3 regions of the Bacillus sp. JJ664 genome follow, and region 3 is predicted to be linked to each of the others. Evidence: riboswitches for the same ligand, from Rfam matches in the RefSeq annotation. Region 3 holds a riboswitch; each other region holds the start of a gene.

Region 1 (10,923 bases), on a different contig from region 3:
TCATGTTTACAATTTTTTTGGATATTCATTAACTCTTTTCTCAGTTGACTCACTTCTGACTCTAGCTCTTTTAGTTGCTTAGCTATTTGGATCACCCGGTTCATTCTAGGCTCCCCCATTCACTCATTGGTATATTTCCCCACCATTTTTTCTAAATTCATCAGCCTTTTCTTTGAGACCCTCATCGATAACTAACTCAAAATCTTTTTCATTCACTAAATCCCTAATATCTTGAGAGATTCTCATACTACAAAATTTTGGTCCACACATCGAACAGAAATGAGCTGTTTTTGCACCCTCAGCGGGTAATGTTTCATCATGATATTCCATCGCTCTTTCTGGGTCTAGTGATAGGTTAAATTGATCTCTCCATCTAAATTCAAATCTTGCTTTAGAAAGCGCATCATCTCGTTTTTGTGCTCCCGGATGACCTTTTGCAAGATCAGCAGCATGTGCTGCAATTTTGTATGTAATAACACCTACTCTAACGTCTTCTTTATTCGGCAATCCAAGATGTTCCTTTGGTGTTACATAGCAAAGCATTGCTGTACCAAACCAACCAATCATCGCAGCACCAATTGCAGAAGTAATATGATCATAGCCCGGTGCGATATCCGTCGTAAGTGGTCCAAGTGTGTAAAAAGGAGCTTCATTACAAATTTCTAATTGTTTATCCATATTTTCTTTAATTAAATGCATTGGTACATGACCTGGTCCTTCAATCATTACTTGGACATCATGCTTCCAAGCTATTTTCGTCAGTTCTCCAAGTGTTTCCAATTCAGCAAACTGAGCTTCATCGTTTGCATCAGCAATGGAACCAGGTCTTAATCCGTCTCCAAGTGAGAATGTAACATCATAGCGTTTCATAATTTCACAGATTTCTTCAAAATGTGTATATAAGAAATTTTCTTTATGATGTGCAAGACACCACTGCGCCATAATTGACCCACCTCTTGAAACGATACCTGTTACGCGTTTAGCTGTTAATGGTATATAGCGTAAAAGTACACCAGCATGAATTGTAAAATAGTCGACACCTTGCTCCGCTTGTTCGATTAATGTATCTCTAAATACTTCCCATGATAAGTCTTCAGCTATTCCATTCACCTTTTCTAATGCTTGATAAATAGGTACTGTTCCAACTGGTACTGGTGAATTTCTAATAATCCACTCGCGAGTCGTGTGAATATTTTTTCCGGTAGACAGATCCATCATTGTGTCTGCTCCCCAGCGTGTTGCCCAAGTCATTTTTTCAACCTCTTCTTCAATAGATGAGGTGACGGCTGAGTTACCAATATTGGCATTGATTTTCACATGAAAATTACGACCGATTATCATTGGCTCGCTCTCTGGATGATTTATATTTGAAGGAATAACTGCTCTTCCTCTCGCTACTTCAGACCTGACATATTCAGGAGAAACATGCTCCCTTATTGCTATAAATTCCATTTCTGGCGTGATCAATCCTTGTCTTGCATAATGCAACTGCGTAATATTTGCACCATCTTTTGCTCGTAATGGTTTTCTATCTAGTGCTTGGAAAACCTCTATATTTTTCTGTACAACCTCACTTTTAAAGCCGTTATCTTCAGGTTTTACTTCACGGCCTTCATACTCGATTACATCTGCTCGCTCGGTAATCCATTTTCCTCTTATAGACTTAAGTCCTTTTCGAATATCAACTGTTTCGCTTTCATCGGTATAAGGACCGCTTGTATCATAAACTCGTACAGGATCATTTTCCTCTTCCCCAAATGAACCTGTTGTTGGACTTAACTTAATTTCACGCATTGGAACTAACAAGTCCGCTCTTGATCCTTCTATATAGACTTTTTTACTTCCCGAAAAACTAGACATGATTGAAAAATTCATTTCATTTACAGAATTGTTCATTATGATTTCCCCTTTTTAATGTGGTTAAAAAGAACAAAATCCAATCCATGATAAGCATGAAAAAAAGCCGTATCTTAAAAATATAAGACCCGGCTAACGGTTAGTTTGAATACAATAATGACAAATTATCACCACTGTAATAAACGCAAACTTCCCCACGCTGGTATGAACCAGATCAGGTCCTGAGGGTTAAGAAACTTAAAGCGCGTTTCTCTCTCAGCCCAACTTATTGGACACCCCTAGTCAAACTATTCTTTTGTACAGACTTAATATAAACCTATGATTCAATTTTGTAAATCATTTTATTTCCCTAAAATTTTACAAGGTTGGATGAAAATTCATATTCATGCCTGAAAATATTAACTATTTTTGCATTGAAAAATTATTTTTAATTAGATCTTTAAGTGTCTATTTTGCTAACTTTTGAAATACTATTTACAAACTATCATTTTTTTAATCTTGAATTATTTTATTTTTATGCTATGCTAAATTTAATTTTCATAGTGTATTCATCACTAGGGGATCCCTTGATAAGGGCTGAGAATAAAGTAATTACTTTTAAACCCTCATAACCTGAACAGGTTCGTACCTGCGTAGGAAAGTGGCGCAATGTCTTTTTATGCGTTTATTTGTGTATCTTACAAACCACTTTCCAGTTTTAGGAAGGTGGTTTTTCTTGTTTTAAAAGGAAATTTACAATACATACAGCCTATTTCTCAAAAAGGAGGAACAAATTTGAAATTAATCGCAGTGACGAATAATATGTATTCTGTTCATGATCTTGCTTCAAAGATTTATCAAATACATGATGTTGTTGATTTTGTTCATATACGAGAAAAATCTAAAAGCAGCTCGGCGCTATTTACGCTATTAAACCTTTTAATAGATAACGAAGTTCCTATGAACAAGATTGTCATGAATGACAGATTAGATGTCGCGTTGCTTACCAATCTAAAAAACATTCATTTGCCAACTCACGGCCATCCGGTCAAGTTAGTGAAAGAACAATATCCAACAATGAACGTCGGTCGCTCAGTCCATTCAGTAGCAGAGGCTATTTCCTCTGAAAAGGATCTGGCCAATTATGTCATTTATGGACATTGCTTTGAGACAAATTGCAAAAAAGGTTTACGTCCAAATGGAATTGATCAGTTAAATGAGATAAAAAAAGTTCTTACAATTCCAGTTTACGTAATTGGCGGAATAGCTCCTGATCATCTTCCTATATTAAAAGAGTGTCAGGTTGATGGAATTGCAGTCATGTCCGGTATTTTTTCTTCTGAAAACCCGCGTGATGCTGCTCTAAAATATATGGAGAGGTGCACTAGTATTCTATGAAACAACATTTTGATGTAATCGTAATTGGTGGTGGAATCATTGGATGCTCTATCGCTTATTACTTGGCAAAAGAAAAACTAAACGTTGCCGTACTCGAAAGACAAAAGGTTGGTTCGAAATCAACTAGCGCTGCAGCAGGCATGCTCGGAGCTCATTCTGAGTGCAATGATTCAAAGATTTTTTTACCTTTTGCAAGAAGCAGTCAACTAGCATATTTTGAACTGAAAGAGGAGCTTAAAAGACTTAGTCGTATCGACATTGAGCTGAAAACAGGTGGGATTTTTAAACTAGCTTTTAATGACGATGAAAAAATGCAATTAGCTTCCCTTCTGACTCAACCAACAGTCAAATGGTATAAACCAACTGAGGTTCAAAGAAAAATACCTAATATAACAACAAATATAATTGGCGCAGCATATATAGAGGATGATGTAAGCGTGCTTCCTACTTCTGTCTGTACTGCTTTTTCCAAAAGTGCACAAGTGCTCGGAGCTACAATACACGAGAATACTAGTGTTTTAGACATTAAAAAAAATGAAAATACATTTATGATTCATTCTACAAATGGACAATTTACAGCTGAAAATATCGTCATTGCAAATGGGGTTTGGAGCACTTCTTTTTTTAAGCAGCTCGGACTACATAATCGTCTTACCCCAGTTAAGGGAGAATGTCTTTCTGTTACAAGTGAACATATGACGCTGGAGCATACAATTTTCCACGATCATAACTACATTGTTCCTAGAAACAATGGAAAACTTGTTATTGGTGCAACGATGATTCAAAACGAATGGGATGAAAAACCAACCCTACTAGGCATTGAATCATTAATTGAAACTGCCAAAAAGATGCTACCTGAGATAACCAAAATGACCATTGAATCATGTTGGGGAGGTTTAAGACCACAAACCTTTGACCAAAAACCATTTATCGGAAAACACCCTGATGATGACAATATATTTTTTGCAACTGGACACTTTAGAAATGGCATTCTTCTAGCTCCTGAAACGGGCAAAATGATTCGAGATTTTATTCTGAAACGAAAGATCAAACCTGAGTGGGTAGAAGCGTTTAAAGTGAATCGATAATTTTAAAGAGAGGTGTATGACGTTTGAACATCCAATTGAACGGCAATACTATTCAGCTTGCTGAAAATATTTCCACAGTAAAAGATTTACTTCATTCTTATCAATTAGAAAATCGAATCGTTGTAGTAGAAGTAAATAAAGAAATATTGTATCGAGAACTGTACGGTACTACAGTTCTTTCAAATGGAGATATGGTAGAAATAATACATTTTGTAGGTGGAGGTTAATGATGTTAACAATTGGAAAACATACATTTCATTCAAGATTGTTTCTAGGCACAGGCAAATACCCTTCTTTTGATATTCAAAAAAAGGCTGTTGAGGTATCCGAAACGGAAGTATTAACATTTGCTGTTAGGCGAATGAATATATTTAAGGAATCCCAACCAAACTTGCTTGAACAATTAGATTTAACGAAATATAAGCTACTTCCAAATACCGCTGGGGCTAAGACAGCAGAAGAAGCAGTTAGAATAGCTAAACTTGCAAAAGCTTCAGGACTATGTGACATGATAAAGGTTGAAATAATTGGTTGCGACAAGTCGCTATTACCAGATCCAATTGAAACGTTAAAAGCATCTGAAATATTACTTTCAGAAGGATTTACTGTATTACCTTATACATCTGATGATGTCGTTTTAGCAAGAAGGCTTGAAGAACTAGGAGTCCATGCAATCATGCCCGGTGCATCCCCAATAGGGTCTGGGAAAGGTATTTTGAATCCTTTAAATTTACAGTTTATCATCGAACAATCCTCCGTTCCTGTTATTATTGATGCTGGAATTGGTTCACCTAAAGATGCAGCATATGCTATGGAATTAGGTGCAGATGGCGTGTTACTAAATACTGCTGTTTCTGATGCTGCTGATCCAGTAAAGATGGCTATTGCAATGAAAATGGCTATTGAAGCAGGTAAGCTTGGCTTCGAAGCCGGAAGAATACGTGAAAAAAATTACGGGGTGGCCAGTAGTCCGATTACAGGGTTGGTGAGTTCTTGATTGACCGATATATAAAACAGCAATTATTTTTAGGTAAAGACGGACAAGAGAAATTACAACATGCAAGTGTACTAGTCATTGGAGCAGGAGCACTCGGCTCATCAATAGCAGAAATGCTAGTGCGTGCAGGCATTGGTGAACTGACGATAGTCGATCGTGATTATGTTGAATGGAGTAATTTGCAAAGACAACAGCTATATTCAGAAGAAGATGCTAAAAAAAAGTTACCAAAAGCAATTGCAGCAAAAAATAGATTATTAGAATTAAATAGTAGCATAAATATTAATAGTTTTATAACAGACATCAATGCTAAAAATATTGAGGAGTATGTTAAAAAGCAAACTATTTTAATTGATGCAACTGATAATTTTGAAACAAGAATGATTGTAAACGATGCAGCGGTAAAGTTCGGTGTTCCATTTATTTTTGGTGCATGTGTGGCAAGCTATGGTATTACCTTTCCAATTATTCCTGGAAAAACACCATGTTTAAGTTGTTTATTAGAACATATACCCATTTTACATGATACATGTGATACGGTTGGTGTCATTAGCCCCATCGTTCAAATTATTACTGCTTTTCAAGTTACATCAGCTTTAAAGCTCATTACTGGTACAGAAGTAATACCACTATTACAATCTTATGATGTTTGGAAAAATGAAAAAGCTGACATTAACATTGAAAAGTTAAAACATAAAAATTGCCCTACGTGCGGTGATCAGCCTATTTTTCCGTACTTACAAAGTGACCCAGAAATGAAAACAGATATATTATGTGGAAGGGATGCAATTCAATTAAGAAATATGTCCTCCCTTTCACTTTCTCTTGAGGAATTATCGAAGAAAATAATGAATGATGTGAATGACTTAATAGTGAATCCTTACTTACTTTCTTGTTCGTTAGAAGATTATAGAATTGTATTATTTAAAGATGGCAGAGCAATTGTTCATGGGACAAATCAACCTTCACAGGCAAAGTCTATTTATAAGAAATTAGTAAGCTTTCAATAGGCATCATAAAAAGAAGAAGCTAATATGATAGCTTCTTCTAACAATTATTTTACTTTCACAGTAAAGTCAACTGTGAATTTTTGTCCATTATGTTGAAATTGTCCCCATATTTTATACAAACCGCTTTTTGGAAAATTTGTCATAAATTTTGCTTCTGGTCCTGTAGAATCTTCATTCATTGGATGAACATGTAGGTAGTTTTTTGTATCTTCACTAATTGCGACTACATGTCCAATTGCACCTAAGTATGGTTGTAAATTACTAATTGGTTTTTTGGATTTTTCATCCTTTATAGTAAAGGATAAAGTGATATCTTTATTTGGCGTTAACTCATCTGTTTTAAAAGAGATTTCTTTGCCATCAACTACTTTTGTTTGGTGCTGGTCTTCCTTTAGAACCATTGGACTTCGTTCACTACCTAAAACTTGAATCGTTTTCGTTTTTACTGTTTTAGCAGAGTCTTTTGGCACAAAATCTGCAAATAATTTATATGTTCCACCTGATGGAAAGCTTGGTGTAATGGTAAATAAACCATCTCCTTTATACTCTGGGTGGATATGGTCAAAATAAGATAAATCATTACTTACTACGATTAAATGCATTAACTTTTCATGTTCAACTTCAAAATCCTTGATTATCTTACCTTCTGAATCTTTAACGGTAATAGCTAGTTCCGAATTCTCTCCACTTTTTGGATTTTGATCGAATGTAAAACTTACTTTAGTTTGCTTTTCTTTTTCTTTCTTTTCATGATTCATTCCATGATGATTCGATTCCGTGTGATCTTCATTGGTTCCGCATCCACTTAAACCGATCAATGTGATTGAGCTAAGTATTAACAGCAATTTTTTCATTGATATACTCTCCCCATAAGTATAATTGTTATCCTTTTATTGCTAAACAAAAAGCGAACCTTAGTCCGCCTTTGTTTTTTTATAAGATATCGTATCCTTGATCTTCAATTGCTTCTTTCACTTTTTCTACTGTTTCTGTATCTACATGTTTGAATGATACTTCTTTATTTTCTAAACTAACAATTATATTGTTTGTATCTGACACACTTTCTACAGCTTTTGTAACCGCTGCTTTACAGTGTCCACAAGTCATTCCATTTACTTTTAAAATTGTTTCCATTTGATATTTCCTCCTTAAATTTTTACCCTTTTTAATCGTAGTGCATTAATGACAACCGATACTAGTTGTAGTATTCATCGCTAAGTTTACGTTAATTTTTGTAATACCTTCCATTTTTCCGATTACCTTTTCAATTCGAGCAGAACATGCTTCACATGTAATACCTTCAATATCTAGTGTTGCATGTTCAAGTGCAACCTCGTAACCGATGTTGTAAATTTTATCTATTATATCAGTAGTTTGATATTTCTGATCGTACATAATAGTGGCTTTTTCTAAAGCAAGATTTACGTTTGCTTCAACGCCATCCATTGGGTTTAAGCTTTTTTCGATTCGGGTTGCACATGCAGCACACGTCATTCCTTCAATACCGAGTGTTAACTGCCTTGCTTCACTCATATATATCAGACCCCTTTATTTTACGTAGCGTTTAATAACCTCCATTAATTCAGTTACCGATGCTTCTCCATTGTTTTCTTTCACTGCTTTTACCATACAATGATTAGCATGTCTCTCAATTAATGAAAAGCTTACTTTTTTCATTGCAGCTTCGATCGCCATAATTTGAGTTAATATATCTATACAATAACGGTCTTCCTCGACCATTTTTTGAATACCACGTACTTGACCTTCGATTCTGCGAAGACGTTTCATTAAATTTTCAATTTCCTCTTCACTTCTAGGTACCATAGAATCTTCATGACAATTTTCCATTTTATCACCTCACTCACATTATATACTCATAGGGGGTATAGGTGTCAATTTTTTATTCTATTTATTTTTAATTGTCCATATGATGATACAAAGTAACTAATTAGGGGGTATTATTAATGTTGACCGGTTGGATCTGCATAAGCGTCTCAGTTCTCATATCATTTCTATCTATTTATAATCGTCCAACTAAGGATGATCGAATGAATCAAATGATGTATATGATGATGATTAGTATGACAATTGGGTTATCAATTGGTGTATTAGTTACTCTAACGATGCCTCAACAATTTTTCTATTCACTATTACTATCAATGGGGCTTTCAGCATTAATTGGCTTATGTATCGGACTGCGACTTAACTTTCTTGCATTGTTAGAAGGAATATTTACTGGAATGATGTCCGGTATGATGGGGAGTATGATGGTCTCAATGCTATCAATTACAGAAGCAAAAACGCTATTGTTAATTTGTTTATTACTTGTCACATGTACTTCTATTTTTTGTTCAATCATGTTCTTAAGCGATCAATTCCCAAAGCTTTTATCCTCATTCTTTCCAGCTATTTTTATTTCTAGCCTGCTGATTATTTTTACGGTTTACTATACTTTTTCACATGATGAAAGTAATTTCACCTCAAGTGATATTCACAATCCACACTCTCAATAAATGAAAAGGCATCCAAATTGGATGCCTTTTTTCATTAAAAAATTTATATAAATAATGAAATGAATTGATTGCTTTAAAAATGAATGTATTTTGCTGGATCAACTGCATTTGATTTTGCCTGATTCCATTGTCCTTCATGTAATTCAAAGTGAAGATGCTGACCAAATGAATTACCTGTGTTCCCCATTGTTCCGATTGCTTGGCCTTTAGAAATACTTTGACCAGATGACACTTTAAAACTACTCATGTGGGCATAGACAGAAGTAAATACTTTCCCATCAATATTATGTGTAATGAATACAACATTTCCATAACTAGATGATTTGTATGCACGGATCACCACGCCATCTGCAACTGAAACAATTGGTACATCGCCTTTTTTGACAATATCGACTCCTGAGTGTTCTTCGCTATCAAATGAACGGTATCCGAAACCAGAAGATACATAACCATCTGCAGGTCGCATAAATTCACCACTTGAATGAGAATTTTTTGAAGCAGATTTTATTGCCTTTTCTTGTTCTATTAAAAGCTCTTCCTGTTCTTCTAAACTTAGTACATCATGTTCTTTTTCATGTATTTCAGATTTCAGTTTTTCTAGCATAGCCTTCATTTGAATTTCTTGATTCGCAAGTGTACGATTTAGATTTTGAAGCATTTCTTTATCGTTCTCTAATTTAGTTTGAGAGGTATATAAATCTTTTTCTTTCTGTTCAACTTTCTTCAAATCATTCTGTTGCTCAACTAAAATATCTTGATCTGAATCCATAAATTTCGCAATTGCATTGATACTTTGAAATAACTCTCCAATATTAGATGCACCAAATAAGATATCTAAATACTTCTTATTTCCTCCAGATTTTTGAAGTGTTCTCAGTCGATCGTCTATAATGACTTGACGTTGATCTAAACGGTTTTGAAGATTCATAATCTCATCTTGCATAATCGCAATTTCTTTTTTACCTTTTACTAATTCTATTTCTTTTTCTCTCATCACTTCTTTTGCATGTTCAATGGAAGTATTGATAGAATCTAAAGAGTTTACTAAAACTTCTTGTTTATTCCTTAATTGTTCAATCTCATTTTTTGCCTTTTGAGCTTGTTCTTGAACCTTTACCCGTTTATCTTGAATTCTATGAATCTCTGTACTTTTATTACTTGAAGCAAATGCACCATTAGGTAGTAAAGCAAATGACAAACTACTTGCTATCGCTACTAGTGCAAACTTATTAACAATTCGTTTCATCTTCTTCTCCCTAAGTCTTGACATATACTTTTACATGTTAACTTAGGAATGTAACGTTGCCATGCCAATTAGACAACATTCATATTACAACTCTTTTACAAGTCCTTTTCAATGCAACGGAAACAAAAAACAGGAGACCACTAGTTGGATTTCCTGCTTTCGTATACTATTAAGAACTTATTTTTTAATAGTCATTTTGTTATTAACAATTTCATCAAAATACTTTAAAGTAAACGGCTCTCTGATCAATTCATCTCTTTGATAACGTTCTTGCACAATAACCTTTGCAACATACTCTTTACGAGTATTTCTTTTTGCATCCTCAATTGCAATCGCTGCTTCTAATAAATCCGCCATTTTGTTCGCAATTTTTTTCGCATAAAAAGTTTGCATATTCTGATCTATTGTTGAAGCATAATTTACTACCTCTTTTAAGTCATTTAGTTTGTGATTAACTAACTCTTTTTCATTTCCTAAAGATTCCGTTGAATCTGCTATTTTTGCTTCAATAAAAGATATAAAGGTCGGGAAAACATTTTTCTTAAGTAATCGCAGAACCTCTAAGCCTAAAATATTGGCAGATCCTTCCCAAACGGTCAATACTTGAGCATCTCTTAATAAACGTGGTGTAACAAAATCTTCAATATATCCATTTCCTCCGTGCATCTCAATTGCTTCATGAGAAAAATGAATTGCTTCTTCTGCTGTACGCATTTTTAAAATTGCAATTAGCAATCGGGCTAAGGCTTGTTCTTCATTTGTTCCATTTTCTTTACCAATAACACGATCATATAGAGCAATTAAATCAAACACTGCACTTGTTTGTACTTCTTGA
Region 2 (10,923 bases), on a different contig from region 3:
TTAAAGGCGGTCAACAAGCGGGATTAGATACATGCTGGTTTAATCCTCATAAAAAGCAAAATGATACTGATCTAATTCCAACCTATGAAATACAAAATCTTGATGAGTTATATCAAATCTTACAAGTCAATAAAAGAGTACTAGTTTAATAAAAATAAAATAGTGAAAAAATAAGCGAAAAGTCCTGGATTCTAAGTTATCCGCATCCAGACAGAGTTTATCTTGATCAAAATATACAAGAAAATGAACTGCTATTATAAAAGAAATACGTACGAGCTCTCAGCAAATGTTTCTAACTAAATAATTTATATAAAAAAGTTGAGGTGATTCCCCAACTTTTTTTATATTATAACTTCCTTGACTATAAGGTTATATTTCAATTATCACTGATTAAATGATATTTTAATATATTTTATTAAATGAATATTAGTTCATATTCATCACCATTTTTTTTGTGCACATTATTTTAAATTATATCAAGTAATAGAAATGTTAAATTTTAACAAGAGTTTATAAATATTCTTTTTTATGATTATTTATAGTTAGTCTAGATAAAAAATACCTTTGACTATCTACCTAATTAAGTATATAGTCTATTTGAAAATGATTATCATTCGTATTTAAGGGGAATGAAAATGAAGAAAAATTTAATGAAAGTTATTTTACCTTTACTACTTAGTTTATTACTTATTCCATCTAAAATCTTCGCAGCAAGTCCTGAAGAAGATTTAACGCATGCAAATGCATTTGTTGAAAGCGCTATACTGGCATCTCAGAAAGGAGACTTTTCATCTGCTGAGAAGGACTATAAAAAATTCAATGATGAATGGTTAGCCAAAGAAGATGGGATTAAAAATAAGTCAATTGAAGCATATGGCAAAATTGAGGAAGCGATGGGAATGGTTCAATTCTCATTAGCCCAAAAGACAATTAATCAAGATACACTTGTCAATTCTTTAAAAGAATTGGAAGCAGTAAATGAAAAGTTCATTACACATCAGTTTGCTGAATCCAAAATTGATACAAAGAATACAGGTAGTGTTGAAGATTTAATACAAATATTGAACAATGCATTATCAAGCTTAAAAGAAAATGATGTATCTGGAGCAAAATCAGAAATTGATCAATTTAGAAAATCTTGGATTAGTATTGAAGGGGTAGTATTAACACAATCCCAAAAAGTTTATACAGATGCAGAAAGAGATATGGTTACTTCTTACGCGATGCTGTCTGCTAAAACGCCAGACATTAAAGCAGCAACGAAAACGATAAAAGATATGAGAGATTATCTTTCACCATTAGCAGCTAAAACTAGTTATACAATGTTAGATGCAATCACAATTTTATTAAGAGAAGGATTAGAGGCCTTACTGGTTGTAGTAGCTTTATTAGGATTTATCAGAAAGTCTGGTCATGAGAATAAAAGTAAGTGGATCTGGTTTGGAGTCGGTGCTGGATTAGGTGTCAGTATTATATTAGGCGTGGTCGTGAACCTATTATTTTCAGCAGGTGCTTTTGGGAGTAACAATTTCTTAATTGCAGGATGGACCGGGGTATTTGCTGCAGTCATGTTGCTTTATATGAGTTATTGGCTCCACAGTAAATCAAATTTAAAACAATGGCAATCTTATATTCAAACCAAAAGTACGAAAGCTTTAAACACGGGCAGTTTATTATCACTTTCAATCCTTTCATTTTTAGCAGTATTTCGTGAAGGAACTGAAACAGTCTTGTTCTTTATCGGTATGGCTTCATCTATAAAATTAACAAGTTTATTAATTGGCATTTTATTAGGGGTTCTCATTTTAGCGATTCTAAGTTACTTAATTTTAAAAGTTGGTTTAAAAGTTCCTATGAGACCATTTTTCCTTATATCTAGCATTCTTATGTTCTACTTATGTTTCAAGTTTACAGGTATGGGCATTCACGGATTACAATTATCTGGACTATTACCAGCGACGCAGGCACCAATACCAACAGTGGATTTCTTTGCAATTTATTCTACTTGGGAGAGTTTCATCCCACAAATCATACTATTGCTGATTGCATGTATCGCAGCAATTTTTAATAGATTATCTAATAAAAAAAATGAAAAAAAACAAAAATCGGGGGATATTAAACATGTTATCTAACAAAAAAGTAGTTTTATCAATGGCTCTAGCACTATCATTAACTTTATCTGCATGTGGCACAAAAGAAGACAAAACAATTAAAAGTGGATCAGATGATATGATTCAAACACTTACAGATTTAAAATCGCAAGTTGCTGATAACGATGAAACAAAAGCAAAAGAAAGCGGAGAGGCACTTGAAGAGTCTTGGGAGAAATTTGAAGACTCAGTAAAAGATAAAGATGCAGATCTTTATGAAAAGGTTGAAACGCCTCTACACATTATTGAAGCTGGTGTAAAAGTTTCTCCACTTGACGCAGATACTCTTAACCAAGCTGCAGATGATTTAAACGATGTTCTTAATGAAGTTAAGGACTTAAAATAAAACTTAAACATTACATATTGTAGACTATTTATCTATAGTCTACTCAATGAGTTGTAAGCTTGTAGCGATCCTTACAAAAGTTTTTTCAATAGAATGTAATGAATAAGTCTAACTACTTGAATTTAGTAATAGTATTAATTAATATGAAATAGAAATACAATATGATATTTTGAATAGTACTAGGGGTGCCGTAAATGGTCGGCTGAGATTAAGACACGATTGTCTTTGACCCTTTAACCTGATCTGGATAATGCCAGCGTAGGAAAGTGAGCGAGTAAATGCATATTTATATGTATTTATAACATTGATTTGTTCGAGCACAAGTCCCTATGGGGATTTGTGCTTTTTTGTTTTTAAATCAATCCACAACTTCTATCTGTTAGATCAAAAAAAGTCTATTCATTAAATAGGAGGAAAGAAATTGAAAAAAGTACTGACAATTGCGGGGTCCGACTCAAGTGGTGGGGCTGGAATTCAAGCGGATTTAAAAACATTTTCAGCTCATGGTGTGTTTGGTATGAGTGTGATTACCTCAGTGACAGCTCAAAATACACAAGGTGTATTTGCTGTTCAAGACATTACACCAGAAATGATAGCAAGTCAGCTAGACGCAATTTTTACTGATATTGAAGTTGATGCAGTAAAGATTGGGATGGTATCACAAATTGATACGATTAAAGTCATCGCTGAAAAACTAAGACAGTATAAGCCAAAGCACATTGTTGTTGATCCAGTTATGGTTTCTAAAAGTGGTTATGATTTATTAAGTCCAGATGCGAAAGAAGCTTTAATTCAAGAACTGATTCCATTAGCAACTGTCATTACGCCTAATCTTCCAGAGGCAGAGGTTATAACAGGTAGAAACATTTCAACGATTAAAGAGATGGAAAAGGCTGCTATTTTAATTCACTCATTAGGTGCAAAAGCTGTTCTTGTAAAAGGTGGTCACTTAGAAGACGATGCAACAGATGTTAGCTATGACGGGTACGAATTTACTTATTATAAGGGTACTAGAATAGCTACCATTAATACGCATGGAACTGGTTGTACTTTATCATCAAGTATAGCTTCTAATTTGGCAAATGAATGTCAATTAAATGAAGCAATTAGCAGAGCAAAAGAATACATAACACTAGCTATTCAACATTCATTCTCTATCGGAAAAGGTGTAGGTCCAGTACATCATTTTTATTCGATGTATCAAAAGGCGGGTATACAGCATGTCTAAACTAACTGGGAAGTTAACAAGATGGAACTTCGCAACACTTTGGTTTGGTGCTGCAGTTTCAATCGCTGAAATTATGACAGGTGCACTCATTGCACCTTTAGGTTTTACAAAAGGATTGACTGCTATTTTATTCGGTCATTTACTTGGTACGCTACTTCTTGTATTAGGTGGCGTCATCGGTTCAAGAGAGCGTTTAACAGCAATGGAGTCTACTAAAATATCATTTGGACCTTATGGTAGTTATTTATTTTCTATATTAAATGTATTACAGCTACTAGGCTGGACAGCAATTATGATTGTGACAGGAGCCAGGTCAATTAATGTAGTAACTACATCTGACTTTCATTTTAACCAGCCTTGGGTATGGTGTCTTGTTGTTGGACTGTTAATTTGTACATGGTTATATTTTGGTCAAAATGCTTGGAAGAAGTTAAATAGTGTAGCAGTAACACTATTATTTTTACTAACGGTTGTATTGTGCTTTGTCATTTTTAAGCATAGTGAATTCCTTTTTGAACCAGGCACTTCTGAAATGTCATTTGGTGCCGCAGTTGAATTATCCGTTATCATGCCATTATCATGGCTGCCGTTAATAAGTGACTATACTCGCTTTGCTAAGTCAACTCGTGAAGGTGCAATTGGAAGTTTTGTTGGTTATATGGTTGGTAGTTCATGGATGTATGCAATCGGACTCGGAGCTGCTTTAGCATTTAATGAATTTGATCCAGTGGCAGTCCTAATGAGTGCAAATCTTGGATTATTTGCAGTTGGAACCGTTGTGTTAGCAACCGTTACGACCACTTTTATGGATGCATATTCAGGTGGCATTTCATTAACAACTGTATTTCCTAAATTAAATGGTAAGCATGTCGCAATTGTACTGACGATCATAGGAACAATATTGGCAATTGTATTTCCGATTGAAAAGTATGAAGGGTTTTTATATTTAATTGGCTCATTCTTTGCACCTTTGTATGCAATTTTGTTAACGGACTATTTTATTTTAAAGCGTACGAAAATTAGAAAAACCTTAAAGGTAGACTGGGTTGCAATGCTTATATGGGTAATTGGGATATGTATCTATCGACAGTTTGTACAATTTGATAGTTTTCTAGGAGCAACTGTTCCAAGTATGGTTGTCATTGGTGTGATTTATATTGTCGTTCAATTTGTCATAAATAAATTTGCTAATCAGCAAGTAGGGGGAAATAAAGATGTCAGTTCTTAAAGAAATCAGTCAGTTAATTGGAGATGTAAAGGATAAAAAACCATTAGTACATCATATTACAAACTATGTAACGGTTAATGATTGTGCAAATATGGTTCTTGCGATTGGTGGTTCACCCGTCATGGCAGATGATTTAGCAGAAATAGAAGAAATGTTATCCTTTGCATCAGCGCTTGTCATCAATATTGGTACGTTGAACGAAAGAACAATTCAATCAATGATCACAGCAGGAAAAAAGGCAAACCAACTAGGAGTCCCAGTTATTTTGGATCCAGTTGGTGTAGGTGCAACTACACTTCGAACAGAGACAACGGCAATTTTATTAAAAGAAGTTCGTTTCTCGGTCATACGTGGCAATATGTCTGAAATAAAAATGATTGCAGGATTAAACGTGCAGATTAAAGGTGTTGATTCAATTGCGACTGAAGAAAATGGTATTGAAATTGCAAAAGCTTTAGCGGTGAAATTAGGATCAGTAGTAGCGATTACTGGTGCTGTTGACATTGTTGCATCTATAGATAATGTTTGTACAATCTCAAATGGTGATAAAATGCTTGCGGATGTAACAGGAACAGGCTGCATGAGTACATCTCTAATTGGAACATTCGCTGGTGTAACAAAAGATTATTTCCTTGCTGCAATTGCCGGCATTACGATCATGGGGTTAAGTGGTGAGTTGGCAAAGAAACGTTTAACAAAGGACCAAGGAATTGGAACATTTAAAGTAAATTTATTTGATGAAATCTCTAAAATGTCAGCAGAAACATTGCTAAGTGGAGGTAAAGTTGAATGAGTGTATTGAGAAATAAAGTTGATTATAAGCTCTACCTAGTGACAGATCGTGCTGTATTAGGGGAAAGGGATTTAATCCAGTCAGTTGAAGCTGCAATTAAAGGTGGCACGACGATTGTTCAGCTAAGAGAGAAAAACTGTAGTAGTTTAGACTTTTATGAATTAGCTCTAAGGGTAAAAGAAGTAACCTCAAGATACAATGTTCCACTTATTATCAATGATCGATTAGATATTGCACTTGCAATTGAAGCGGATGGTCTACATATTGGTCAAGAGGATTTACCACTCGCGGTAGCAAGGAAAATCGTTGGAGAAGAAATGATCATCGGAGTGTCAGCAACGACTTTAGAAGAAGCGCTTCTTGCACAAAAACAAGGTGCTGATTATGTTGGTATTGGGTCTGTTTATCCTACAAATACAAAACTAGATGCAAAGCCTGTTTCATTAGAAGAATTAATTGTAATTCGTGAAGCAATTTCGATTCCAATTGTTGGGATTGGCGGAATTAATGAAGACAATGTAACCGATTTGATGAAAACGAAAATAGACGGTGTTGCCATTGTATCTGCCATTTTAGGGAAAGAAGATATTAAAGCAGCTGCAGAAAATTTCATTACTAAAATGAATGATTAAAAGTAAAAACTATCTTATCTTTATGGTAAGGTAGTTTTTTTATTGGAGAATTTTTATCGTATTCCAAACAAAGTTTATACAGGGACAAATTAAAAGGAATGTCTTTATTACTACCTTCATATATATATTAAGTAAACACTACACTAGCTAGTGTTTTTGTTTAATAGAAAGTAAAATATCAATTTTTAACACCTTGTACTAATTTCTTGTCTTAATTTGTCGAAATTATAAGAATTTTGTATAAAGGAAATTGATATAATATATCGAATATTATCAATTGTAAGACTATATTATTTTTTAATATAGATATAAACTGACTCCACTGAGAAAACCGACAGTTGGAGGCATTCTTACGTTTTTTAAAACGTACCTTACTATTAAAAGGAGAGTGACTAGCACATGGATTTTTTATTATCTAAAGAACAGCAATTGATTCAAGAAATGGTACGAAGCTTTGCAGAGAAGGAAATTGAGCCTTTTGCAGAGGAAAATGATCGCGATAGTAGATTCCCAATTGAAACATTCCAAAAAATGGGCGAATTAGGTTTGTTAGGTATTCCTTTTCCTGAAGAATACGGTGGAAGCGGAAGCGATACAATTAGTTATGCAATAGCTGTAGAAGAAATAGGACGTGCATGTGGTGGAACTGGATTAAGTTTTGCAGCCACAATTTCACTTGGCGCTTCTCCGATTTATTATTTTGGTACGGAAGAGCAAAAACAAAAGTTCTTAGTTCCAATGGCACAAGGGAAAACACTTGGAGCGTTCGGTTTAACAGAACCTAATGCAGGTTCTGATGCTGGGGGAACTCAAACAAGAGCTGTTTTAGAAGGCGATGAGTATGTTATTACAGGAGAAAAATGCTGGATTACAAATGCTCAGTATTCAAACACAATTATTGTTACCGCTTATACTTCAATAGATGAAAGAGGAAAGAAAAATATTTGTGCATTTATTGTCCCTACGGATTCTGAAGGTTTAACAATTACAGATCCTTACGACAAGATGGGTGTACGAGCATCAAATACGACTCAAATCGTTTTAAATGAAGTACGAGTACCAAAAGAAAATATTCTAGGCAATCCAGATAAAGGATTTGGCCAGTTCTTATATACATTAGATGGTGGAAGAATTTCAATTGCAGCTCTTGCTGTAGGTATTGCACAAAAGGCTTTTGATAAAGCATTAGCTTACTCAAAAGAACGTAAACAATTTAACCAGCCTCTTTCTAGCTTCCAAGCAATCCAATTTAAGCTAGCAGATATGGCAATGGGAATAGAATTAGCTCGAAATATGGTACACAAAGCTGCATGGTTAAAAGATAATGGAAAACCTTTTACAAAAGAAGCGGCGTTCGCTAAGTTATATGCTTCTGAAATCGCTTCCAAAATTGCGAATGAGTCATTACAAATTCATGGCGGTTACGGATACATGAAGGAATATGGTATTGAGCGTTTAGTTCGTGATGCTAAGTTACTTGAAATTGGTGAAGGAACTTCTGAAATTCAACGTATCGTTATTGCAAGACAATTAGGATGCCGATAAGGAGCGAGAATATGATCAAAATACTGATTGCAAACCGCGGAGAAATCGCATGCAGAATTATCCAAACATGTAAGAAACTGCGTTATCAAACTGTTGCTATCTATTCAGAGGCTGATAAGGAAAGTTTGCATGTTAAGTTAAGTGATGAGGCTTTCCCTCTTAAAGGAAATCATACGAAAGATACGTATCTAAATGGCGATTATATTATTCAATTGGCTAAAGCAAACAACGTAACTGCAATTCATCCAGGTTACGGTTTCTTATCAGAAAATAGTGATTTTGCTAAAAAATGTGCAGAAGCTGGAATTTTATTTGTTGGCCCTAAACCTGAACATTTAGAAATGATGGGTGAAAAAATTAGAGCTAGACAGTTGATGGAGCAATTAAATATCCCTGTCATCAAAGGGAACTCTCATCCAATTCAATCGGTAGAAGAAGCAAAAGAAATTGCATTCGATATTGGTTATCCAGTCATGTTAAAAGCCTCAAGTGGTGGTGGCGGGATTGGTATGAAATTAATTGAGAATCAAGAACAGCTTGAAAAGGAGTTCGTTGCAACTCAAACAAGAGCGCTTCAATTCTTTGCAAATGATGATGTGTTTATTGAAAAAGCAATCTTAAAACCAAGGCATATTGAAGCTCAAATTGCAGCAGATACACTTGGAAATATCGTATTCTTGTTCGAAAGAGACTGCTCAATTCAAAGAAGAAACCAAAAGGTTGTTGAAGAGGCACCATCACCGTTTCTTTCTTCACATGGCCGTAAGAAGCTTGAAGAGTATGCACTTACGATTGCAAAGAAAATGAAATATATAAATGTAGGTACGATTGAATTTTTAGTAGATGAAAACGAAAATATTTATTTCCTAGAAATGAATACTAGATTACAAGTAGAGCACGGAGTTACTGAGGGGATTACAGGAATTGATCTAGTTGAATGGCAATTCCGCATTACATTTGGCGAAATTCTTCCAATTCGTCCACATCATGTTGAGATGAATGGACACTCGATTGAAGTAAGGGTTTATGCGGAGGATCCTAAAACATTTTTCCCATCTCCTGGAACTGTTCAACATTGTAGTTTTCCAGAAGTTGAAGGCGTGAGAGTAGATACACATCTTTACGATGGATGGGTTGTATCGCCATTTTATGATCCACTTTTAGCAAAAGTAATTGTTACTGCAAAAACAAGAAAAGATGCAGTATCTCAACTACAGTCGTATTTATCAGGTGTACGTATTGAAGGAATTAAAACGAATGTGCCATTTTTAATTGATATTCTTTCTACTAAAGGCTTCCAAGAAGGCGATTATGCGACTAATTTTATCAGTGAATATCAAAAAGTAAAGTGAGGTTTATATAATGGAAAATTTAACGGCAATGATGGCAGGTAGCGTTTGGAAATTACTAGTTGCAGTAGGTGACGAAATTAGTAGTGACGGAGAATATGTAATCTTGGAATCTATGAAAATGGAAATACCGCATGCTGCACCATATAAATGTAAGGTTGTAAATGTATTTGTGCAAGAAGGCGATTTTGTAAATGAAGGTGACTCATTAATCCAAGTTGAAAAACTAGGTTAGGAGTAAATAGATGAAGCTACCTCAATCAGTTATTTTAAGGGAAGTTGGACCACGTGATGGGTTACAAAATGAGAAACAATTTGTTCCAACAGAAAAGAAGCTTGAATGGATCGATTTATTGGTAGAAAGCGGTTTATCTTATATTGAAGTTTCTTCATTTGTTAGGCCGGACTGGATTCCTCAACTTAGTGACTCCGTTGATCTATTCACAAAACTTAACAAAAAAGATGGGGTTACGTATGCAGCACTTGTCCCAAATAAAAGAGGACTAATGAGTGCGTTTGAAGTTGACGCAGATGAAATTAATTTTTTCGTTTCTGCCAGTGAAACACATAATTTGAAAAATAAAAATGCTAGCATCGAGCATTCAATGAATGAGATCCGTTCGATGATCACTGAATGTAAACAGCATAAAAAAACAACAAGGGCATATATATCAACAGTATTTGGTTGTCCGTATGAAGGTAATATCAATACTGTTCAGGTTATTAAGATGGCCAATCAATTAGTTGAGTGCGGTGTTGATGAAATTTCTTTTGGAGACACAATCGGAATTGCTACACCATATCAAGTGAATGAATTTCTAGAAGACTTATTAAAAGAAATATCTAATGATCAGATTGCAATGCATTTTCATGATACATACGGTCGTGCAATGGCAAATCTTTATACTTCGTTGTTATTTGGAATTGAAAGATTCGATTCGTCAACTGGAGGATTAGGTGGTTGCCCATATGCTCCGGGTGCAAGCGGAAATGTAGCAACTGAAGATATTGTTTCATTACTTCATCGATTAGGTATTTCAACTGGCGTTGATGAAAAGAAACTTCACCATGCGACTAATTATATTTCTGAGGCGATGAACTTGACGCCAGTTAGTAAATTATTTTCCGTATGGAATGGTTCAAAGGAGAGTATTTAAATGGAATCCTGTTTACTTGTGAATGATATTGGTCATGTAAGAGTATTTACGCTTAACCGGACAAAACAAGCAAATTCCTTATCTCGCGAGTTACTAGAAGCTCTTCATGATGAAATGGATAAATTATCAAAAGCATCAGAGATTCGTGCAGTTTTATTTACAGGCAGTGGTTCTTCTTATTTTTGCAGTGGAGCCGATTTAAAGGAAAGAAGAGGCATGACTGAAAATGAAGCTAGGGAAACAGTTGCAATGATTGGATCTCTATTCTTTAAAATTGAAAAGCTTCCTATGCCAGCAATTGCTGCGATTAATGGCGTTGCACTAGGTGGGGGCTTGGAACTTGCTTTAGCTTGCGATATTCGACTTGCTCATAAAGAAGCAATAGTTGGCTTACCTGAAACATCTTTAGCGATTATTCCCGGAGCTGGTGGAACACAAAGACTACCACGCTTGGTTGGAATTGGAAAAGCAAAGGAATTAATCTATACAGGTAAA
Region 3 (10,923 bases):
CTTCAACACCTTCAAGAGTTGCAGCTAATTGCGCTTCTACTTGATCTTCTACTTTATCTTCAAATGGATCTACCTTTTTTTCTACAGGCTCATTCACTGCTTTAATAGCGTTTTCTACTTTCTCTTCAACTTCCTCAGCAGCATCCCCAGATACAACTTTAGAAGCTCCTTTAACCGTTTCAAACTTGTTGATCGTAGAATCTTTAATTTCAATCCACTTATCTTTTACAAGTTGAACGTTATCTTCTAATTTTTCAACAGAATTCTGAACAACCTTCAGTTGAGAGCGCACCGCTCCTTTTACTAATTCTGGATCTTCTTTAATTTGATTTAACTTCTTTGTTACACTTTTACCTTTTCGTGAAATTTTTTCACGATTTTCTTTGTTCAGTAAAGTAACTCCTGCACCAATTGCGACTCCGACAAGAATATTGCGTAAAGCTTTGTTACGTTTTGACATTCTACATCCTCCTCTAAACAGTTAGTTGGTGTTGCTTTAAAATGTGTTGAAGTAAATGTGAGCAGCCTTCCTCAACGATGTTATATACTTCATCAAAATTTCCCGTATAATACGGATCAGGTACTTCCTTCCATAATGACGTTGGTACGTAATCTGAAAGGAGTGATATTTCTCCTATAGAATTATTTCTTGCTAAATTCATTAAATCCTCTTTATTCTGTGCATCCATAGCAACAATATAACTAAAATATTTAAAGTCATTATCTGTCACTTTTCGAGCTTTCATACCTTCGCAATTTATGCCTTTTTGACCTAGTAATTCCTTTGTTCCCTTGTGTGGTGAGTGACCAATATGCCAATCTCCAGTGCCTGCAGAATCAATCACAAATTGTTTTTCTAACCCTTTTTCTGTCACTATCTGACGAAAAACAGCCTCTGCCATTGGCGAGCGACAAATGTTACCTAAACAGACAAATAATACATGAATCATTTCGATGTCTCCTTCAAATTTTTTACACTTTTTGCCAAAATTTAGCTGTTAGTTTCGATTCCATTCTACACTTTCTAATTTAAAAAGAAAAGGAAAGCTAAAGTGAATAATTTAACTTAAAATCAACAAGATTATACTCATAATGAACATTTTCAAGTAAGAACACATATAGATTATCGATTTAACCATTTCAATAGGGTTTACTATCTTTTTATGATTAAATTTTTTAATTTTAATCGTATAAAATGATTGTATTTTTAAAACATATTGACTATATTTAGTAATGACAACTAAATGTACGATGAACCACAAGGGGAGCCATGAGGCTGAGAGTGAATAGTATAACTATTCTTACCCTTCGAACCTGTTAGTTAATACTAACGTAGGGATGTGGCACGATGAAAAAGTAACCCTGGGATCATCATGCTACCAGTGTTACTTTTTTTATTTTTACCATTCCTCTCCCTAATTTACACTTCTATTGAAAGAGTTATCCAAACTCTATTCCAAAGTGCTTCATTTACAATGAGTGTTGTCAAAGAGAGATAAGGGGGAATCTTTTATGAGAAATTCAAAAATACAAATGATGGTTGAAATTGCTATGTGTGCCGCCTTAGCAATGGTTTTTGATTTACTTCCATTATTTAAAGCTCCACAAGGTGGATCTGTGTCATTATCAATGCTTCCTGTTTTTTTAATCGCATTTCGTTGGGGAATCAAACAAGGTTTAATAACTGGCTTATTACTTGCTGCACTACAATTAGTAACCAACTTTTATTTTGTTCATCCAATCCAAATATTATTAGACTACATTATCGCTTTCACAGGGCTAGGTTTAGCTGGCATTGTTTATAAACAAGTTAAAACTAATTTAACAAGTGGCAATAAAGCAGCTGCGACTACCTTTATAATAGTAGGTACTTTTATTGGTTCACTAGTCCGTTTTATCTGTCATTATATTTCAGGAATCGTGTTTTTTGGTTCATATGCTCCAAAAGGAACACCAGTGTCATTATATTCTTTAGTTTATAATGCTTGGTATATGGTTCCATCGTTTATCATTTGTGCAATCATTTTAGTATTTTTACTTTCAACAGCTCCAGTTCTTGCTAACGTTAAAAAGAATCAAGCTGCTTAATATTCATCATTCATATTCTCATTACCCTACTCTTTCTTGAGTAGGGTTTTTTCTATCCTGAGCTGTTTTCAAAGCGATATAAAGTTTGTTGACAAAGAGATTCAGATTGACTGAAAACACTTGCTTTTCGAGGCGCAAAGCCGGATGAGGAGCAGAATTACCTTTTTGCGGTAATGATCACCGCATGCAGACGGAGCAAAGAAGAAAGCGAGCGTTTATTAGTAGTCTGAGGAAAATATTCATAAAATTATTGAACACTTTGTGAATTATAGTTATTTGCTCCAATCCTCACTCATATAAATAAATACAGTAAAAAATATCAAAGGAGGTTTATGTTTTGATTTATGACATCCTCATTTTCTTCATTTTTACGATTATACTTTTAGGTGGTATTGGAGCATTTTTCATGCTATTAAAAAATTCATTACAAGTGGACGATGAGCATATTATTGATGCAAAACCTCCCGATGTTGAAAAAGGGGATCATTCTAATTGAAAAAATTGTAAAATCATTCATATAATGGATGGTTTTATTTTTTTGGGGGGCATTATTTTCTATAAATCGTTAATTTTACTAATTGTTCACTTAGTTATCAAATATTACCATGACTATTTCTACTCAATATCATATATGATGGTTGTACATGATTATCGTAGACACCATGAACTCTTGAATTATTAGAGGAGGAAATTTAAATGGATACGTCCATCACAAAAACGACTGTAGATGTATTAAACAAACAATTAGCTGACTGGAATGTGTTATATGTAAAATTACATAACTATCACTGGTATGTTAAAGGAGGAGACTTCTTTACCTTACATGCTAAATTCGAGGAACTTTACAACGAAGCTAGTATACATATTGATGAGCTAGCAGAGCGTGTATTAACAATTGGTGGAAAACCACTTGCTACTATGAGAGAGTATCTAGATACTTCTGGGATTAACGAAGCCAACAAATTAGTAAAGGCAGAAGGTATGGTTCAAGACCTAATTCATGACTACCAATACTTAATAGAAGATTTAAAGGATGGCATGGAAATCACAGAATTTGAAAACGATTCTGTCACAAATGATATGTTATTAGCAATTCGCGAACAACTTTCAAAACATATTTGGATGTTAAAAGCATTTTTAGGTTAATAAAAAACAGTGTATAACTGCATTGAATGATTCATCATTCTTTGTTGTTTACACTGTTTTTTCTATTATTAATTGTTTTTGTATGTAAAAAAGATGCTTCTTTTCGTTAAAACAAACATTTGTTTTAATTATCTAACCTCTTTCATATCCACTGTTTATGAATGCGTTAGTTGATTACAACTCCAGGATGCTCCCTTTCCGTGGGGTATGAGCTTGAGCTTCGGGTCCACATGATGTGGATCATATATGCGTTACGACAGGACGTCGTGGTTTTAGCATACCTACCTTACTTGCCCTCCGGGGACTTTAGCCTTCCCACATCTCCCTCAGGAGTCTCGCACCTTCCGTTGTAAATTTCTGAAGTCATATACTCGAACCCCAAAAAACAAAAACGCCATTTGTTACGATTTATTAATAGAATGTAAAGCATATTGTTCTAATCCATGAGTTCCATGAGCAGTTCAACTCAGTTTAGTCCCAATTACCTACAAAAACTAGGCTAAAGTAACTAGGGATTTCAACCTATCTAACCCATATATCCTATTATATTTTCTACAAAATTACATCATTAATCGACACGATTCTTCTTAATTCTCTATCACCTCTTTATCACTTTATTTCTAATTGCAACAAATATTTTCTAATTAATTGAAGCTCCATTACTTCCTCTTTTTCCAGTATGTATCGCATATTTTCAATGATTTTAATTGTTACCCTCATCTTTCCGACCCATTTTATACCAAAGTCGAAATACAGAAAATAATAAAACTAAGTCTAAATACCTATAAGTTGTGTCAATTGTTTTAATATTGAAACATTTGCATAATATATATTATACTTATGAAAATTCTAAATAAACTAACAATTTCCTTACAATTACGCGAAAGGAGACTAATAATGTCAAAACCTCTTTTGGAAATTGAGCATTTAACAACATCATTTCGTATAAGTAATCAGTATTACCCAGCTGTAGATGATGTTTCGTTAACTGTTCACGAAAATGAAATTTTAGCAATTGTTGGTGAATCTGGCTGCGGTAAAAGTGCTTTAGCTCTTTCTATTTTAGGCCTTCATCAAAATAAACGTACAAAGATGGAAGGTTCCATCAATTACAAGGGAAGAAACTTATTATCATTATCTGATAGTAATATGAATAAAATTCGAGGTAGAGAAATCGGAATGATTTTCCAAGAACCTCTTACTGCACTTAATCCATTAATGACAGTCGGTAAACAAATTGAAGAAAATTTAGATTACCATACAAGCTTATCATCCTCACAAAAAAAAGAACGTGCTTTACAATTACTTACTCAAGTTGGAATTCCAAAGCCTTCAATTACATATAAGCAATATCCACACGAACTCTCTGGTGGTATGAGGCAGAGGGTTATGATTTCTATTGCGATTGCCTGCAATCCATCGTTTATTATCGCGGACGAGCCTACGACTGCGCTGGATGTAACGATTCAAGCACAAATATTGGATTTGCTGAAAGAAATTCAAAAAGAAACAAAACTTGGTATTATCCTGATCACACATGATTTAAGTGTTGTTGCTGAGGTCGCTGATCGAGTAGCCGTAATGTATGCGGGTCAGATTATTGAAACGGGGACAGTTGAAGAAATTTTCAATCAACCTTTACACCCATATACTCGTTCTCTATTAAACTCTATACCTACTACTCATTCAAAAAATCAAAGACTTCATATTATCGAGGGTACTGTCCCACCTTTAGATAAATTACCAAGAACGGGCTGCCGATTTAGTCACCGCATTCCGTGGATTCAATCTTATGCTCACGAAGAGCAGCCAGGTTTACATGAAGTAACACCAAACCATTATGTCCGTTGTTCTTGTTATAAGCATTTTCATTTCAAGAATGAGAAAGGAGCACCGATTGTAAATGTCTCTATTAAAGGTTGAAGACTTAAAAGTACATTTTCCAATACGTGGTGGAGTTTTCAGAACAGTCGTTGATTATGTTCGAGCTGTTGATGGAATTTCATTTGAATTACGAGAAGGTGAAACATATGGTTTAATCGGTGAATCTGGTAGTGGTAAATCAACTGCTGGTAAGGCCATTTTACAGTTAACAAAAGCAACTGGTGGAAGTATCGAATTTGAGGAAAATGATCTAATTTCTTTAAGTAAGAAGCAAATGAGAGCATTTCGAAAAGAAATTCAAATGATTTTCCAGGATCCGTACTCTTCATTAAATCCTAAGAAAAGAATCATAGATTTAGTTGCTGAGCCATTAAGAAACTTTGAAAAACTATCTCCGGATGAAGAGCGAGAAAAAGTACTTTACTATTTACAAAAGGTTGGATTACCACCAGAAGCGCTTTTCAAATATCCACATGAGTTTTCCGGTGGACAACGTCAACGAATTGGTATAGCTAGAGCTTTAACTTTACAACCAAAGTTGATTGTTGCTGATGAGCCAGTTTCAGCCCTTGATGTATCTGTACAAGCACAAGTACTAAACTTTTTACAGGACCTACAAGAGGAATTCAAATTAACTTACTTATTTATTGGTCATGACCTTGGCGTTATTCGTCATTTATGTGATCGAATTGGTGTTATGTATCGTGGAAGACTTGTTGAAGAAGGAACGACAGAAGATATTTTATCTAACCCACAACATATTTATACAAGACGTCTAATTGCAGCTATTCCTGATATTCGCCCGGAAGTACGAGCTGAAAAAATTAATGCTAGACAGGAAGTACGAAATGAATATGAAAAGAACTCTTCTTCTTACTTTGATGCAAATGGTCGTCCTTACGATTTAAAACAAATATCTGATACTCATCGAGTAGCACTTCCATAGAAAGGAGAAAGCTATATGTGGAAATTTTTACTTCGCAGAGTGCTCATTATGATTCCTCAAATGATTATTTTGAGTATATTAATTTTTGCGCTCGCTAAAGCGATGCCAGGTGATGCTCTTACTGGTAAACAATTGGATCCAAAAGCATCTCCAGAACGTATCGCTGAAATTCGAAAGCAGATGGGATTAGATGATCCCGTACAAGTTCAATATGTTAATTGGATAAAAAATGTAGTAAAAGGTGATTTTGGCATCTCTTACACACATAAACTAGCTGTAACAGATGTTATCGGAGAACGAATTGGAAACACTGTATTACTTGCACTATGTGTATTTATCCTTACATATATTTTAGCGATTCCACTCGGCATAATAAGTGGTCGTTGGAATGATACTTGGGCTGACAAACTCGTCACCGGGTATAACTATATTGGTTTTGCAACACCATTATTTATCTTTGGACTTATCGTATTATTTATCTTTGGTTTTTACTTAGATCTATTCCCTACTGGCGGTAGTGTTGATCCGCAAATTGATAATGGAACGTTTGCTTATTATATGAGTAAACTTCAACATCTTGTCCTGCCTTCAATGGCCGGTGCCCTAATCTCTACTGTTGGTATTTCACAGTATTTGCGTAGTGAAATTATAGATACAAAGGTCAAAGACTTTGTTAGAACAGCTAAGTCAAAAGGTGTTCCTGAATCTAAAATTTATTCAAGACATATTCTACGAAATTCATTTTTACCAATTGCTGCTTTTTTAGGTTACGAGATTACTGGTTTAATAGCTGGGTCTATCTTCTTAGAATCAATTTTTGGTTACCCAGGAATTGGACAGCTCTTCATTAAATCCGTGATGCTTCGCGATTTTACAGTTGTAAATGCACTTGTACTTATGACAAGCTTAGCAACATTATTTGGAACATTGATTTCTGACATCATATTAAGCATAGTTGATCCTCGTATTCGGATCGATTAAGGTAGGTGAAAATAATGGAATTGAAACTTGAAAATCAAAAACAACTAATAGAAAAATCAAAAAGTCCCTCTGGCTTTAGTGTAATTTGGTCAGAGTTCAAACGTGACCGAATGGCATTAGCTTCACTGATTATTTTGAGTCTAATCCTAATTACTGTTTATGGTGCATCGCTTATTTTAGATCAAGACCAGATTACGAAGGTAGACTTCCTATCAATCTATCAGCCCCCTTCTTCACTACATTGGCTTGGTACTGATTATGGTGGACGTGATGTATTTGGACAATTAATTATTGGAACGAAAAACTCTTTTACAATCGGTTTATTTATCACAATCATTACGAATATTCTAGGCTTATCATTAGGATTAATTGCTGGCTACTTTGGTGGTTTGGTAGATGGTATTGTCATGCGGATCATCGACTTTATTCTATCTCTGCCAACATTAATGTTAATCATAGTATTTGTAACTGTCGTACCAAAATTTACGATTCCTAATTTTGTGTTGATTATGAGTATTTTCTTATGGACAGGTAAAGCAAGGCTAATTCGCTCTAAAGTATTGTCTGAAAGTGAATTGGATTATATTGCAGCAGCGAAGGCTCTTGGAACACCTAACTGGAAAATCATATTAACTCATTTATTACCAAATGTAAGCTCACTTATTATTGTAGCATTTACGTTAAACTTAGCTGGAAATATCGGGATTGAATCTGGTCTTACCTTCTTAGGATTCGGTTTACCTGAAAGCACTCCAAGCTTAGGAACACTTGTAGCATATGCAACAAACCCAGATGTTCTACAGAATAAATGGTGGATTTGGTTACCTGCATCGGGCATGATTTTAGTGCTCATGCTAAGTATAAATTTTATCGGTGAAGCGCTAAAGCGTGCAGCTGATGCAAGGCAAAGAAGAGGTTAAACAACTTTAAGGAGAGTGAAATTATGAAAAATGTAAAAAGCTTTTCAAAAGTATTAAGTGCAATGGCGGTTTCTATGCTAATCCTTTCAGCTTGTAAAGGCGGAGACGACAAGCCAACATCAGCTAAACCTACAGAAAAAGTAGAAACATCTGCATTTCCTGTAAAAGTAAAAAATGATAAAGAAGCAATTGCTGGTGGTGTGTTAAAGTATGGTCTAATTTCTGATACACCATTTGAAGGTATTTTAAATACTGTATTTTATGAAGGTCAACCAGACTCTGAAGTATTACAGTTCTTTGATGAAGCACTACTTTCAACAGATGAGAACTATGTATATGATCAAGATGGTGCTGCTACATACGAATTAAGTGAAGATAAAAAAGTAATCACTTTAAAAATTAAAGATAATGTAAAATGGCATGATGGTAACCCAGTAACTGCAGAAGATTTAGAATATGCTTACCTTGTAATTGGTAGCCCTAAATACACTGGTGTACGTTATGATACACAAATGTCAATGATTGAAGGTATGGAAGAATATCACACAGGAAAAGCAAAAAACATTTCTGGTGTGAAAGTAATCGATCCACAAACGATCTCAATTACTTTTAAAGAAGCAAATCCATCAGTTCTTACTGGTTTATGGACTTACCCTCTTCCTAAAAAATATTTAGGCGATGTGGCAATCGATAAATTAGTAGAATCTAAACAAATTCGTAAAGAACCAATCGGATTTGGTCCTTTCAAAATTAAGAAAATCACTCCAGGTGAAGCTGTTGAGTTCGAAGCATTTAAAGACTATTGGAATGGTGCTCCAAAATTAGATGGCGTACTATTAAAAGTAGTTAACCCTACGATTGCAACTGCGTCATTAGAAAATGGTGATATTGATATTGCTTCAGTTTCTGCTGACCAATATGATAAAGCAAAATCATTAAAAAATATTCAGTTACTTGGTAGAACTGAGTTATCTTACTCATATATTGGATTTAAATTAGGTCATTATGACGCGAAAAATGGAGTCAACGTAATGGATAATCCAAAGTTCGCTGATAAACGTTTACGTCAAGCAATGGCTTATGCACTTGATAACAAATCTGTAGGTGAAAAACTATATAAAGGGCTAAGATTCCCTGCAACATCTGTTATTCCACCTTCATTCCCAAAATACTTTGATAAAAACCTTAAAGGTTATGATTATGATCCTAAGAAAGCAAAATCTTTACTTGATGAAGCTGGCTACAAAGATGTAACTGGTGACGGTTTACGTGAAGATCCAAATGGTAAAGAGTTCAAAATCAACTTTGCATCTATGAGTGGTGGCGATATCGCAGAACCATTAGCACAATTCTACTTACAAGCTTGGAAAGATGTTGGTTTAGATGTTCAATTATTAGACGGACGTTTACATGAATTCAACTCATTCTATGAAATGGTTGAAAAAGATGATCCAAAAATCGAAGTATTCGCAGCAGCTTGGGGAACTGGTTCTGACCCAGATCCATCTGGAATTTGGTCTAAAAATGCACCATTTAACTATGTTCGTTGGGTAAATGATGAAAATGATCAACTATTAAAAGATGGTATCTCTCCTGATTCTTTTGATGAAAACCACCGTCAAGAGGTCTATAACAATTGGCAAGAGCTTGTAAGTGAAGAAGTACCATTAATCCCTACTCTATTCCGCTTTGGATTAGACGGAGTAAACAACCGAGTAAAAGGTTATGATATTACTCCTGGTCAAGGGTTCCAAGGGCATTTACAAGAAATCACTGTAACAAGTGAAGAATCAGAAAAAAATAAATAAGCATAAAAAAAGGAAGAGTAGCTTTACGCTACTCTTCCTTTTCATTTTGAACAAAATACAAAAGCTAAGAGATCTGACTGATTAAAAACGCTTGTCTTTCGAGGCTCATGAGCCGGATGAGGAGCGGAGTTACCTTTAACAGTAATGAGCACCGCAAGCAGGCGAAGCAACGAAGAAAGCGAGCGATTGTCAACAGTCTGAAAATTAACTAATCTTTTTATTTTCTTCCAGTTCAAACTTCTCAATTTTGTTCTTTGCCGATAAATGGTAATAGATTAAACAAATAATCATAAACGGTATACCACAGTATAAAGCAATACGTTGTTCAGGAATAAATGCCAAGCTGATCATTACAGCAACATTAAGTACTAAAGCAACAATTGGTACGAATGGATATAGTGGAGTTTTATATTTTAAATCCTCTACTTTTCCACCTTCTTGAATATATTTTTTTCTACCTAAAAGATTTGATAAAGCAATGCTAGCCCAGATGAAAACTGCTCCGAATCCAGCAATTGATAATAACCATAAATAAACTGTATCCTCTGCAAAAATACCACATAATAGAGATAAACATCCAAAGATCATACTGAAAATTAAGGCGTTTAAAGGTACACCTTTTTTGTTTAATTTCCCTAAAGCCGGACTAACCATGCCTTTTTGAGACATAGAATACATCATACGTGAAGTTGCATATAATCCTGAGTTTGCAACAGATAATACCGCTGTAATAATAACAAAGTTCATAATATCTGCAGCATATGGAATACCAATATTATCAAATACAACAACAAACGGGCTGTCTACTAAGCCAGCTTTTTCCCATGGGAATAAACCAGCTAAAACGAACATTGATAAAATATAGAATACTAGAATTCGCCAAACAGTATTATTAATAGCCTTAGGTACTGCTTTTGCTGGGTCTTCACTTTCACCAGCTGCAATTCCTACTAGTTCACTACCTTGGAACGAAAAGTTAACTGCAACCATCGTAACAATAATTGCTAAGATACCATTAGGGAATAAACCACCATGGTCTGTAAAGTTTGTAAGCATTGGTGCCTTTGTACCTTCTACAGATACAATACCAAACATTACAGCTGCGCCTAAAATAATAAATACAACGATTGTAACTACCTTAATACTAGCA

What was found. Region 3 has a riboswitch for thiamine pyrophosphate ahead of thiT (energy-coupled thiamine transporter ThiT). Riboswitches for the same ligand answer to the same signal wherever they lie in the genome.
Region 1: another riboswitch for thiamine pyrophosphate. It lies ahead of thiC (phosphomethylpyrimidine synthase ThiC); the one in region 3 lies ahead of thiT (energy-coupled thiamine transporter ThiT).
Region 2: another riboswitch for thiamine pyrophosphate. It lies ahead of thiD (bifunctional hydroxymethylpyrimidine kinase/phosphomethylpyrimidine kinase); the one in region 3 lies ahead of thiT (energy-coupled thiamine transporter ThiT).

The regions. Positions count from the first base shown of each region.
Region 1 is NZ_JBALMS010000070.1:24,890-35,812, forward strand. It holds gene thiC (phosphomethylpyrimidine synthase ThiC) at 124-1,899, opposite strand; TPP riboswitch at 2,032-2,147, opposite strand; TPP riboswitch at 2,404-2,513, shown strand; gene V7056_RS12680 (thiamine phosphate synthase) at 2,632-3,234, shown strand; gene thiO (glycine oxidase ThiO) at 3,231-4,322, shown strand; gene thiS (sulfur carrier protein ThiS) at 4,346-4,549, shown strand; gene V7056_RS12695 (thiazole synthase) at 4,552-5,319, shown strand; gene V7056_RS12700 (ThiF family adenylyltransferase) at 5,316-6,329, shown strand; gene V7056_RS12705 (DUF8832 domain-containing protein) at 6,374-7,183, opposite strand; gene V7056_RS12710 (cation transporter) at 7,263-7,463, opposite strand; partial or broken gene V7056_RS12715 (copper ion binding protein) at 7,533-7,862, opposite strand; gene V7056_RS12720 (metal-sensing transcriptional repressor) at 7,878-8,177, opposite strand; gene V7056_RS12725 (hypothetical protein) at 8,294-8,842, shown strand; gene V7056_RS12730 (murein hydrolase activator EnvC family protein) at 8,916-10,088, opposite strand; gene V7056_RS12735 (acyl-CoA dehydrogenase family protein) at 10,266-10,923, opposite strand, start outside.
Region 2 is NZ_JBALMS010000001.1:20,915-31,837, forward strand. It holds gene V7056_RS00130 (YjjG family noncanonical pyrimidine nucleotidase) at 1-149, shown strand, start outside; gene V7056_RS00135 (FTR1 family iron permease) at 636-2,132, shown strand; gene V7056_RS00140 (hypothetical protein) at 2,122-2,496, shown strand; TPP riboswitch at 2,668-2,778, shown strand; gene thiD (bifunctional hydroxymethylpyrimidine kinase/phosphomethylpyrimidine kinase) at 2,918-3,724, shown strand; gene cytX (putative hydroxymethylpyrimidine transporter CytX) at 3,717-4,952, shown strand; gene thiM (hydroxyethylthiazole kinase) at 4,939-5,745, shown strand; gene thiE (thiamine phosphate synthase) at 5,742-6,377, shown strand; gene V7056_RS00165 (acyl-CoA dehydrogenase family protein) at 6,777-7,922, shown strand; gene V7056_RS00170 (acetyl-CoA carboxylase biotin carboxylase subunit) at 7,934-9,274, shown strand; gene V7056_RS00175 (biotin/lipoyl-containing protein) at 9,285-9,506, shown strand; gene V7056_RS00180 (hydroxymethylglutaryl-CoA lyase) at 9,517-10,428, shown strand; gene V7056_RS00185 (enoyl-CoA hydratase) at 10,429-10,923, shown strand, end outside.
Region 3 is NZ_JBALMS010000008.1:11,388-22,310, reverse strand. It holds gene V7056_RS01465 (hypothetical protein) at 1-460, opposite strand, end outside; gene V7056_RS01460 (low molecular weight protein-tyrosine-phosphatase) at 474-950, opposite strand; TPP riboswitch at 1,252-1,356, shown strand; gene thiT (energy-coupled thiamine transporter ThiT) at 1,513-2,088, shown strand; gene V7056_RS01450 (hypothetical protein) at 2,426-2,584, shown strand; gene V7056_RS01445 (Dps family protein) at 2,785-3,234, shown strand; gene V7056_RS01440 (ABC transporter ATP-binding protein) at 4,132-5,157, shown strand; gene V7056_RS01435 (ABC transporter ATP-binding protein) at 5,138-6,064, shown strand; gene opp4B (oligopeptide ABC transporter permease) at 6,080-7,045, shown strand; gene V7056_RS01425 (ABC transporter permease) at 7,060-7,965, shown strand; gene opp4A (oligopeptide ABC transporter substrate-binding protein) at 7,989-9,773, shown strand; gene V7056_RS01415 (amino acid permease) at 9,978-10,923, opposite strand, start outside.